One region of the Ferdinandcohnia salidurans genome, then DNA from elsewhere that is predicted to be linked to it. Evidence: riboswitches for the same ligand, from Rfam matches in the RefSeq annotation. Region 1 holds a riboswitch; each other region holds the start of a gene.
What was found. A riboswitch is a leader RNA that binds a small molecule or an ion and turns the genes downstream of it on or off. The one in region 1 is predicted to bind cyclic di-GMP.
Positions count from the first base shown of each region.

Region 2: linked by a shared signal. The riboswitch ahead of ACFSFW_RS21960 (anti-repressor SinI family protein) and the one ahead of ACFSFW_RS16355 (methyl-accepting chemotaxis protein) in region 1 are both predicted to bind cyclic di-GMP.
Region 3: linked by a shared signal. The riboswitch ahead of ACFSFW_RS15045 (OmpL47-type beta-barrel domain-containing protein) and the one ahead of ACFSFW_RS16355 (methyl-accepting chemotaxis protein) in region 1 are both predicted to bind cyclic di-GMP.
Region 4: linked by a shared signal. The riboswitch ahead of ACFSFW_RS15705 (EAL domain-containing protein) and the one ahead of ACFSFW_RS16355 (methyl-accepting chemotaxis protein) in region 1 are both predicted to bind cyclic di-GMP.

Region 1 is NZ_JBHUEK010000025.1:408,951-412,103, reverse strand. Features, by position in the region: gene ACFSFW_RS16360 (Gfo/Idh/MocA family protein) at 1-884, shown strand, start outside; cyclic di-GMP riboswitch class I at 1,261-1,346, shown strand; gene ACFSFW_RS16355 (methyl-accepting chemotaxis protein) at 1,435-3,111, shown strand.
Region 2 is NZ_JBHUEK010000031.1:280,244-283,396, forward strand. Features, by position in the region: gene ACFSFW_RS21950 (DUF5658 family protein) at 1-260, shown strand, start outside; gene ACFSFW_RS21955 (helix-turn-helix domain-containing protein) at 526-852, opposite strand; gene ACFSFW_RS21960 (anti-repressor SinI family protein) at 1,024-1,152, opposite strand; cyclic di-GMP riboswitch class I at 1,183-1,272, opposite strand; gene ACFSFW_RS21965 (YqhG family protein) at 1,649-2,443, opposite strand; gene ACFSFW_RS21970 (DEAD/DEAH box helicase) at 2,421-3,153, opposite strand, start outside.
Region 3 is NZ_JBHUEK010000025.1:107,505-110,657, reverse strand. Features, by position in the region: gene ACFSFW_RS15060 (flagellar hook-associated protein 2) at 1-311, shown strand, start outside; gene fliS (flagellar export chaperone FliS) at 330-731, shown strand; gene fliT (flagellar protein FliT) at 731-1,081, shown strand; cyclic di-GMP riboswitch class I at 1,235-1,320, shown strand; gene ACFSFW_RS15045 (OmpL47-type beta-barrel domain-containing protein) at 1,402-3,153, shown strand, end outside.
Region 4 is NZ_JBHUEK010000025.1:263,216-266,368, reverse strand. Features, by position in the region: gene ACFSFW_RS15715 (M14 family zinc carboxypeptidase) at 1-58, shown strand, start outside; gene ACFSFW_RS15710 (PilZ domain-containing protein) at 224-769, opposite strand; gene ACFSFW_RS15705 (EAL domain-containing protein) at 782-1,492, opposite strand; cyclic di-GMP riboswitch class I at 1,587-1,673, opposite strand; gene ACFSFW_RS15700 (LytTR family transcriptional regulator DNA-binding domain-containing protein) at 1,896-2,690, opposite strand.

The sequences.
Region 1 (3,153 bases):
AGGTTGTAGCTGTTGCGAGTGAAAGTGGGAAGGCGAAAGACTTTGCTGCTGAACTTGGCATTTCTAAACATTATGAATCCTACACAGAACTATTGAATGACCCTGAAATCGATGCGGTGTACATTCCGCTTCCAAACCAACTACATAAACAATGGGCGATCGAAGCAGCGAAGCACGGCAAGCATGTGCTTTGTGAAAAGCCAGCTGCATTAACCTCACAAGACGTTGAAGAAATGGCGGCTGCTTTTACAGAAAACAATGTGATTTTTATGGAAGCGTTCATGTATCAGTTCCATCCACAGCATAACCGTGTGAAGGAAATCATCGCGGCCGGCGAAATTGGGGATGTGAAGCTAATTCGCTCAACTTTCTCCTTTATCCATGATTTGAATTCTGGCAGCATCAAGATGCAAAAGGATCTTGGCGGCGGAGTGTTATATGATGTGGGCTGCTACTGCATCCATGCGAGTCGCTTGATTACGGGGGAGGAGCCGGTTGAAGTGAAGGCTACTGCTAACATTCATCCAACTCATAACGTCGACATTACGGCAGCGGGCACTCTGAAGTTTGAAAGTGGAGTGGTTGCGAACTTTGATGTAAGCTTTGAGCAACCATTTAAGGCGCAGTATGAAGTGGTCGGCACGAAAGGTTCGATTGTAGCGAAGCATGCATTCCGTCCAGACAATGAAGGTGGAAACGGTGTGCTTGTGGTGAACGGTGAAGGTGGCGGGCGTGAAGAGACGGTCCGAGGTGACCAGTACAAGCTTCAGGTGGAACATTTTGCAGAAAGTGTGCTTTCAAATAATCAGCCAATGTACAGCGTTGATGAAACGTTGAAAAATATGCGAGTAATCGAGCAGGCACTTGCTTCAGCTCGTAACTAGTAGTCAGCCCTCGGGCTGGCTTTTTTTGTTTCTTCCTCTTTTGGTTAATATTCCGCAAGCACTCTTTTGCCAAACTCCACTCAAGTCTACTAAAATTTTTCTATCATCATGTATATCTATCAAAAATCCGGCAATACTAGATTACTAGTGATGGAACGTAATAGAAGGAACCAAGAGAACCGTCCCCATGGTTCCCAAAAATGGAGGGATTTAATGATGATGAAGGTGAATGTGGAGTTGCCTGAGGTGCTGCCTTCGAATAAGGAAGATTTTATGAAATTGTTGCTAGACTTAGTGGTAAAAAAGTAATAGGAATTGTGATGTGGTGTATTGTTGAAGAGTAGAAAAACTTATATACTAATAGAAGAAAACGTATATCAGAATCGGGCAAACTCTCCGAAAGGATTGGACGCAAAGCTAAGGGTCTACAGTACACTGTACCATGATCGCCTAGCCGCCAATAATCTACGCATGTTGGGCCATTCTTTTAGTGATTGGTCTTATTTTTTTGCCTGATTTTCTACTAATCAACGAGGAAGAGGTACCATAGATGAAAAGTATTCGAACGAGGTTATTTGCTAGTTTTTTTGCCATTATCATCCTTTGTATAGGTTTAGCGACCTATAATTACATAGCTGTGTCCAATATGAATCAGAAGACGGACGATGTTGTGTCTGAGGAACTCTCCGTTTTACTTGAATATGATAGTTTGAAATACAATATTGCCCAGAGTATAGCGCTTGCGAGGGCGTATGTGCTTTACGGTGATATTTCCTATAAAAATGAATATGATGTCTATTCGGTAGAATTTGATCTAACGGATCGAAAATTAAGTGCGATGAAGATAAAAGAGGTTGAAGAGCTTATAAGGGAAATGAAAAATTGGCGTGAATTAATGAAGGAAAAAGTTTTCGCCCCTTATGATAGCGGAGATACCGAGCTTGCGATGCATAATTTACAGACGTATGTCCAGCCGAAGTCAAATGCGTTGATGGAACAAGTAAAAAAGCTTTCTGATGATCGTGAAAGACAGATCGTCTCAACTGGAGCGGACGTTGTGAAATATGGTCAATCAGTGAACTTTGTAGGACTTGTGGTCGCAGCAGCTGCGCTTATTTTAGGAACAGTGATTTCCATTTATACCTCCGTAGTGATTGCTAGACCTGTGAAAAGTGTCGCAAGTCGTATGAAGGCGATTTCCAATGGCAATCTTCAATCGGAACCAATTAAAACGAAACTCAAAGATGAAATTGGCCAGCTTGTTTTAGCGGTCAATGAGATGAATGAAAATGTAAAAGGCATGGTCAAGAAAATGGCGGTCGTTTCCGACAATGTCACGGGTCAAAGTGAAGAATTGACCCAGTATGCGGATGAGGTTATGGCAGGTAGTCAGCAGATTGCAGTCACAATGGAGGAGCTTTCACGAGGTGCAGAAGACCAAGCGACATCTGCTACTACATTGATTGAAAAAATGTCCACGTTCTCGGACGAAATCATGCAGGTTGCGGTTAAGGGCGATAGCATCAAGGTCCAATCACAAGGCATGCTTGCGATGACAAACGACGGCAGCTCGTATATGGAAACATCAATCCAACAAATGACTAGCATCCATGAAAAAATGAAGCAGTCACACGCGCTGGTTGTTGGTCTGGATCATAAAACAAATGAGATTACGAAGCTTGTTAAAGTGATTCAGGAGATTGCGGGGCAAACAAATCTCTTAGCATTAAACGCAGCCATCGAGGCGGCCCGCGCAGGTGAACATGGAAGAGGATTTGCGGTTGTCGCCGACGAGGTTCGAAAGCTTGCTGAACAGGTTGGCAGCTCGGTCTCAGAAATCACGGAAATTGTAAAAGGCATTCAAAATGAATCAAAGCAGGTTGTTCAATCCTTAGATGACGGCTATCAATCCGTTGAAGAAGGCACCAACCAAATTCAAACGACCGGTAAAACCTTTAATGAATTGAAACGGACGATTGAAGATATCGGTTCACAAATCGAGGCAATGTCAAGCTCGCTATACGGGGTACTTGACGATACAAAAGAAATTAGCGGAGCCATCGAAGGAATCGCGGCTGTCGCAGAAGAATCAGCTGCAGGCGTTGAACAAGTATCCGCAACCGCCCAGCAATCCAGCAGCTCCATGGAAGAAGTCGCCAAAAGCGCCAAACAACTCGAAGAAAACGCCGGCGAACTAAACCAACTCATCCAAGCCTGGGACAAATAATGGGACTTAAGGCTCTCATAGAACAGGCCCAATCTCCCGGCA
Region 2 (3,153 bases), on a different contig from region 1:
TTTTAGATGCATTTATCACTCATTTCGGAATCCTAGGTGGCCATATATCGGAAGCCAACCCGTTAATGTACACCGTATACGAAATCCATCCGGTCTTATTTTTACTTATAAAAGCAATGCTTTCTTTATGTTTAATTTCACTTTATTTTATCATTCGCATTCCTGTGAATAAGTTTATTCGCTCTTTATCCTATGTAGCCACTGCTTTATACGCATATGTTTTTTTCCTTCATGGCTATTGGATTTCACAAGTTTTCTAAATGGAGGAGTCCCTATGTATACAAAAACCTGTCCAAGATGTTATCGGCCGTCCTTTAGCAGCAGTAAGCAAGGTGAATGGAACTGCCCAGTTTGTAACCACAATCTCACAACATTTCGTGCCCGCGATGCTGGTGAAGCATATCCTTCATCATTACAGAAAAAATACTCAACTCCCCAACAACCTGAATCCCACAGTATTTCCACTTTCGATACATACATATAAAAATAAAAAATGCTTAGGCAACCAATGTGCCGAAGCATTTTTTATTTATTATCCATTTTCCACTTATTAAATTCTAAGAATGATCGAAATTCCTCTTTGGAAACTCCTGATTTCATTGCCTCGCGTACAAGTCTAGTCCATTCTGAATCAAGTTCTACACTTTCAGGTTCTGATTGTTCATGGAGTAATTCATTGACTGTTACTCCTAATACTGTAGATATTTTTTCAAGAAATTGGATAGAAGGGTTTGATTGGAGATTCCGTTCGATAGAGCTCAAGTATGATTTGGCAACTCCAGCGCGATCTGCTAGTTCAGATAGAGATAATTGTTTTTGCAAACGAAATGTTTTAATACGTTGGCCAATCATTCTTTCTCACCTTCCTTCATATACCTATTATAGCATATAACGAAGAAAATGTTTTATAATAAGAACACAAAAAACTGAAAAATAAAAGAACCCGTTTGTACCGAGTCCCTCGCATCCTTATGTATCCGATCCGTAGCTTCAATAAGGTATTATTTGTATAGATAAGGTCCGTTATGCTGATTTACTTTGGAGGAAAGCTTGAATATCCTGGACGCTCATTCCCATCTCCACTGCTTCTAAAATAAGGTCGATCCAATCTTGATCCAATTGTTCATCTTTGTTTTGAACTTCATTTAACATTTCGTTTCCTCCCAAAATACAAGTAGTATTCCAGGCAGTCCAGCCGTCATAATTGTTACGTCCAATCTTAGACCTGTGACTTTGCGTCCCTATTTTTCAATAGGTTTGCCTTTGTCTGTTCGAACCTAAGCCGTCTACCTAAAACGATAGTCCCTTATGTATAGAACCTTTGTATTACATTTAGAAGTATAAAACATGAAATTCAAACTTTCTGTAAAAATCTGTCGATGTCAAAATATTTACAAAAGATAAACAATAGTTCGTCCGTCCAATCGAATTTTGGCTGTTTCTTACTATTTGTGTAGAATGAACTCGAAGGATAGGGATTTAGACCTATGAAATGTAAACTTGATGAAGCGAATGGTTAATACATAGTAGTTTTCTAATGTATTTTTTGTAAAATCACCATAAAAATGTAAGGTATTTGTCGAACGATTTCTTTTAAAATACCCTCACAAAAAGATAACCTACCCTCGGAAGTGAGGATAGGCCAATTTTACATCGTGTTTTGACAAAGATAAAACAAACCGCCATTGATAATTTCGACAAGAACTTTCGGTTCGTATTGATCTTTGAGTGCTTCTTTTTCAATCCCATAGCTTTCTGGCTTTTCGTCAATTCCCTCATAAAAGGAATCTAACAAAGCTAAATCTTCGTCCCATCGTTGTCTTGCTTCGTCTGCCCAAGAGTGATCCTGTGTTTCAACATATCCCCGCACATATTGCTGGAGACGGTTAATGCCACTTTGTGGCTTAACAAGAGGTGACATTGTATAGGTGTGATCAGGTATTTTCGGAGTAAGCGGCAACTTTTCAACTTTTTCTTGGAAATCTTCAACAATGATTCCATTTATAAGCTGTAAACCGAGTGACATCAACACATCACGCTTGCGGTCACTTTTATATGATATTTTTACATTCAACCCAATCCACGGATAAAGAGGGGTGTTCCCTTGTGCACCGGGTGGTGATTGTTGATACAAGCGTATATAGCTTGCAAGCTTTTTTGTTGATTCAAAAATTTGATGTAAACGGGGGGCGCCAAAATGAATAAAGTCGCCCTTCACATTGTCAGGTGTTTGTTCCCGATCCGTAATTAACGTCAGCTTCATTGGATTCGGTTCACCGCCAGTTTTTTCAACATATGTCCAATAAAAAGGCCGGTTCATTAGTTGCTTATCTAAATCAACCGTTAATTGTACGGTCATATACCCGAGATGACTTTCAAGAATTTCACAATGGTTTGAAACAAAATAATTCTCTAGAAAGTTAACTATTTCCTGTTGCTGCATGCTGCTCACCACCATTTTGTTCTTCAAAGCTAATGATAGAAGTTAAATTTTCCATCTTAATTTTCATTTCACCCTCACTGCGAGAACGAAGCATGATGTCCTGAATATGGTCTTCAATGTTTCCGAGATCCAATCTTGTTAAGATATCATCCAATTGTCCAATGACACGTTCAAACAGATTAATTTTTTCATATAATAGCTTTAAAATATGCTCTTCAACCGTATTCTTTGTTGCAAAATTATAAATATGAACATCCTTTTCCTGACCGAGGCGATGAATACGCCCAATCCGTTGCTCAAGTCTCATTGGATTCCAAGGGAGATCATAATTGATAATGTGGTTACAGAATTGTAGGTTAATTCCTTCACCACCAGCTTCCGTTGCAATCAAGACCTGGAACTTTCCTTTAAACAATTCTCTCATCCAATCCTTTTTCCCGCGTTTAAATCCACCTCTAAAAGGAACAGATGAAATTCCATTTTGCTGCAGGAACCATTGTAAATACATTTGGGTTGCACGGTATTCGGTGAAAATGATGACTTTATCATCGATTTGCTTGATTAATTCAACCGCTTTTTCCGCCTTAGAATTTTGAGTAACCTGTTCAACCTTTTTCATAAGCCCCATCACCATATCCTCAGGAACCGCATTACTTCCGTCTTCATTCTTTTTCTCAAGCATTTTTTTTAACGTAAAGTAGACAGCTTCT
Region 3 (3,153 bases), 300 kb from region 1:
CAAATGCCATTTATGAGTTATTTCAAAAAGATGGACCTACAACAGAGGAAAAAGGGCTAGGGAGAAGGCTGAGGGATTCTATTAAAGAAACGATGAGTGGTATAGAACTAAAAGCTGGCAAAGCTTTTTCTACAAATAATTCATTTACCATTGGTCGAAATCTCGACAACGTGGACAATCGTATAGATAGCTTTGAGGCGCGATTACTCAAAATCGAGGACCGTTATTGGCGCCAATTTACGGAGATGGAAAAAGCAATTCAGAAGGCCAACTCACAATCGGCCTATTTAATGCAGCAATTTAGCTACTAAAAGGGAGTGTAAGAAGAAATGGCGATAAGTAACCCATATCAAGCCTACCAAACAAATACCGTCACAACAGCTTCGCCTGGAGAGCTAACATTAATGCTGTATAACGGTTGTATAAAATTTATTAAGCTTTCCCGAAAGGCAATTGAAGAAAAAAATAATCAAGAGAAAAATACAAATCTGCAGAAGGCACAAAATATTATCAGGGAACTAATGGTTTCGCTTAATCCTAATGTAGAAGTGTCTAAAACGATGATGACCATGTATGACTATATTAATCGCCGGTTAATCGATGCTAATATCAAAAATGACGTAGAGATCCTTTCTGAAGTTGAAGGGCTTGTAACAGAATTCCGTGATACATGGAAGGAAGTTATTCAAATTAACCGTCAGCGACAACATGCACAAGGTGGACAAGTGTAGTGAGTGCACTAGATTCTCTTTTTAAGGCTACAGAAGAACTATTAGCAATTGTTTCACAGCCAATCCAAAAGGAGATGCGGGAAGAAGTTATTGAAAGGATTAACTCCTTATTAGTTTCAAGAGACACCCTGATTACAGAGATTAAGCCTCCTTTTACGGAAGACGAAAGTAAAATTGGTGCTGAAATTGTACGTATGAACAAAATCATTGATGCTAAACTAGCAGAACTCAAAGTCGAGATCCAGATGGATTTAGCCCAATTGAAGAAAAGTAAAACTTCTTCGATAAAATATACGAACCCTTATCAATCAGGACCATCAGACGGAATGTTTTTCGATAAAAAAAAATAGAGTCTACACCGAGTAGTGCTATTAGCTACTCGGTTTCTTTTGCTAGATTTATCTGTTAAATAAGGATAAATTGCCTATTACTAGTAAAATAGACCTTTTCAACCGGATGGTAAAATAGTATGATAATAAGTAATGAATAACAACAAAAAACCAAAGTGAAAAAGGCAAACTATGGGAAATCATAGGACGCAAAGCCAAGGGCCTGACCCACAGATAGTGGATGGTAGCCGGTTGCCACAAGGACTCATAGTCTATCTACCTATGAACCTTGTATGAGGTTCTTTTTCTTTTGGCTTTTTTTAGAAAGGTAGGAAGAAAGAATGAAGAAAATCTTGAAGAGAAACGTTATTTTTCTCGCATTGCTTCTAATGGTTGTTCAATTATTTTTCCCGTTAGGCAATGCATTCGCTAATGGTAGTATGCTCCCACCAAGCGATATTTCGTATAAGGAGGTAACTCCAGATGATATTACCCTCAGTTGGAATTCCGTATATGGCGCAACTGGGTACAATGTCTACGAAATAACAGAAGGCAAGCTTATCTTAATAAATAAGGTCACTGCTACTAGTTATCAAATAAAAGATCTACCAGAAGGAACCTATACTTATGTTATTTCAACCTTGAATTCTGAAGGCGAATCTGGACCAAGTGCCCCGATTAGTTTTACCGTTACATATCCAGAAATGGTCGCGCCATCAAATCTTTCTTATAAAATTTCGAACGGCAACAACATTGTTTTAACCTGGGATGCATTTAAATATGCTGATTCGTATAATCTTTATCAGGTTTCCGAGGACGGACAGTTTACGTTACTAGATTCTTCAACAAAAAATAATTATACAATTACGAATGTGGCTGAAGGAACTTATAAATATGCGGTGTCCACGAATAACACATTATACGGAGATTCCCAAGCTTCAGCACCAATAATTGCTGAGGTAGTTCATCCAAAGATGGAAACTCCAAGTAATTTCAAATACTCTATTACAAATGGGAATGACATTACCTTCAGTTGGTCATCAGTTCCTTATACAACAGAATACAAGTTATATGAAATTACCGAAAATGGGAAAGAGCTTGTTGGAACAACAACTAATAAAACTATCAGACTATCAAATGTTGCTGCAGGTAGCTATAAGTATGAAGTTCAGGCATTTAGTGATCGCTTTGGTGAATCAAAAGGTGGAGAAGGTTTAACCGTCGTTGTAGATGAAATTATCATGGCGGCACCAGCAAATTTCTCATACCAATTACTAAACCTTAATGATATAAAGCTAACTTGGGACAGTGTTCCCAATGCTACTGCATATAAAATCTATCAAATTATTGATGGTGAGAAAGTATTAAAGAGTACAGAAACAAGAACGTATGTGACATACCCTAAGGCAGAAGCTGGCGAGTATGAATTTGAGATCCATTCTTATAATGATAGATTTGGAGAGTCAAAAGAAGGTGCTAAAGTTTCGCTAACAATTGATCACGTTGAGATGCAGGCGCCAACTACTGTTTCTTCATATATAAAGAACGTCAATGATATTATTTTGGAATGGGAACCAACTTCTAATACTGACGAATATTATGTTTACCAAGTGAAAGATGATGGGTCTAAGGTAAGAATAAGAACAGTAAAAAACCCTTCTACTTCAACTAATTTTACAAACATGGCAGAAGGAAACTACAAATATGTGGTTCACTCCAATTCAACTAGGTTTGGCGAGTCAGCAGAGGGAACTGAAACAACCATTTCAGTTGTGCACCCTGAAATGAAAGCACCAACCAATGTTACAAAGACAATTAAGAGTGAGACATCGTTTAGTCTCGAATGGGATACGGTTGATTACGCAACGTCTTATAAGATTTATCAGATTGAAAATGGAGAAATAATTAATACTAAAACTTCAACTTCAACAAGTATTACTTACTCTAATATGTCTGCAGGGGAATACACATATGAGATTTTCTCTGTTTCTTCAAGATTTGGGGAATCTGAAGTAGGCTCTCAAGTAAGTGTTACAGTTGAAGGGTTAACAATTAAAGCTCCAACAGATCTAAAGGTTGAAATCAAAAATGGA
Region 4 (3,153 bases), 150 kb from region 1:
TGATATTGATCCGGAAGAATACGAATCTATTCCGTTGACGGAGGGGAGACGGCTTTAGGGGCCTGACCCCCACCGAGGTAAAGTGTTAAAGGATAAAAAGATTCTGACCAACTAATTTTTATCTGGTCAGAATCCTTTTAAAATTAGAGCTTACGTCCCTTTTTATAAGTGCCTAAAAATAAGGTGAAGAGTTCTCTATCCGCAGTACCAGTATTAATCAACACTAGCTAATTTTGTGTCGGTTTTTGGCTTGATAGTTGTGCAATGCTATGTTTAGTCTTGTGATGTCTCGGACAGTTAAATCGACAAACTCAACACCATACGATGTGGCTTGGCCTTTAACGTGATCTTCTCTTCTAATAATCTTTCCCTTTAAATTAAATTCTTCCCCGAAGAAGTTAAAACTAATTTTTAACATAATGTTGTATTTCACCGGGAATTCGTATGATGAAAAAAACTTTAGACCACCGATACTAATATCTACGATTTCCCCAGTAAAATTCTTATCTCGTAGTTTGCCTAAAGAATGATTACTGAAGTCTTTTAGGGTAAAAATACTTTCAATGGGAGGTAGATTTAATCTATAGGTATTTCTTTTTTCCTTGGGACTGGTTTTTTTCACAATCGTGAGTTCGTTCTTTAGTTTTTTATTGTTACTATGTAAAGTCTCTATGTGTTTACTTTGCTTTACGATTCGTCGTTGCTCTTTAATAAATAAAAAGAGTAAAAAAATGATTATTATAGATTGAAATACTACTATATAGTTCAATACGCTTCACCTCTATACAACTAACAGGTTTTTTGGTCTACCCAATATATAGCCTTGGCCATAAGTAACCCCGATATTTCTTGCAATAGTCACATCCATTTCATTCTCTAATCCTTCTAACACCAATTGAATACCATGGTTATTGGTGTAGTCGATAATCCGTTGGATGTATTGCTGTTTTTTTGGATACCTATATAAATTATTGGAAAAACACTTATCTAACTTTATAAAGTCTGGTTTCAACTTAATTATTGATTGAATACTAGCATTTCCTTTTCCAACATCATCGATTGCAAATCGAAAGCCATAGTGTTTTAATTCGGCCATCTTTTTCTTTAGGTATTCAAAATCATTAATTGCTTCCATTTCATTGATTTCAAAAATAACATGTTGACTAATATAGTTATTTACGGTGATAATCTTTCTTATAAAAGGCAGGAAATTTGTATTTGTAAGGGTAGATGGAAATACATTCAAAAACAAATAGCCGTCCTTTTTGGAGTACCCTGCTGAATGGTAGGTTAAAGCAGCCCTATGGATAGACCGCGAATCTAATTCATAGAGCTGTTTTTCTTTTTTTGCCAGATGGAAAGTATCCTCGGGATTTTGAAAATGTGAAGTTCTAAGAAGTCCCTCGAATCCAACCCTTTGCCATGTCTGGAGATCAATAATAGGTTGGAAAAAGTGAGAAAAAAGTTCATTTCTAATTATATGTTGTATCATTTTGCTTTCACCTCCTTTATCTAAGATCAAATAATAAAATAAAAAAAGATGACTGCACCGAAATAGAAACGGAAGTCATCTTAGTCTCACTAATTTCGGAAACCCGACTACCATTGCCAAAAGTTGCATTAGGTTCGTAGCTTTGCGTCCTTACCTTTCGATAAGTTTGCCATTATCATGTTATGTGTTGGATTAGTACTATTTCCTTAGTGATATACGTAGAAAGTACTAGATAATATGCCTATCGTATTATCTTTGTAGAAAACTGTCAATTTATGTTCGGACGCCAGTTTAGCTGTTTTCATACACTTTTAGCATGATTTCATGCGGATTAATAGTAGTTTCAAGCAGAAAATTTGATAATTTACAGCAAAATTCGACAAATTTAAACAATTTGTTTTTATTAGTTGTTAAAGAATGTTTTATAGTCTTGAATCAATTTAATTTTATTTTTTGTTATCTTTGCTTTTTCCTTATAATCCTTGAAAGAGCCGATGCATATTTGGCCAATAGTCTCTATTTTATAAAGTAGGTCCATATTAATAATATTTGAACGATGTGATGTCAGAAAGCGCTCATCCACTTTTTTCTCAAGATTAGATAATGGCTCATTTGTTTCGTATTGACCAGTGACGGTATGAACTATGGACTTGCGATCATTTTTCTCGATAAAATAGACGTCACCCATAGGAATAAAGATATGACTATTATGATGCTTAATCATTAAGTCTCTCTTTTCTGTTCGATCGATTGATAGAGAAGCTTCTATCCTTTCAAGTGAAACGCCCTCTGACATTGGGAGTAAGGGCATAGATAAGTTTTCAATTTGTTGATTTGCCTCTTCGAAAGCTTTTCTGTCTGAAATGTTTATACTTGTACCAATTACCTCAATTACCTTTCCATTCTTAAATAAGGGCCTTAGAGTCGTGATATAACTAAAACCATCTATATTACATTCAAACGCACAAAAGTTTCCATTCCATGCTATTTGGTAATACTTCTGTTTCTCAGCAGCGTAGTCTTCGGGATAAAAGTCGAATAGAGTATACTCCATAATATCGTCAGGTTTAAAACCTAATTTATATAATAATTCCCCGTCACAAAACGTGTGGAAAAATCCACTCTCCTTCTTGACAAACTTAAAAACCATACCAGTATCATTAAAGGTATGTTGAACTTTTCTCAAATACTTACTCATGATTCTCATTCTCCTTACTTTTGGATCAGTAGGGTCAGGTTCTATTCCGAAGTTTCCCCTTGGCCAGATGCAGAGCTTTAAACGGCCCGGGTTTAGATGAAAGGAAGATACGATGGCTATAGGATGGATGGAGTGATGGATTTCATGCGCCAATTAACCTTGCTTTGAGTAGTACGGTTGGCAAAAATGAAAGACCAGCAACATCTTTGGGAAGCAACAATTTTGATATGAAGTGTAGTTTTCGTGCCCTAATTTTATTTTTCTAGGGTATCTTCTGTAGCGTCTCGAACTCTTCCTATGAATTGCAGAATAGAAAGTAGGCAACCTCCTATCCAGCTCCACGCCATGAATAGAAAAGTTACCATCTAATGTAATTCTTTTAGTTTCGTATAAGGGTAGCTGTTCATTTGAGAGTTGGCTTGATAGCTTGGTGTATCAGACCTGTATATTACTATTATAAAGC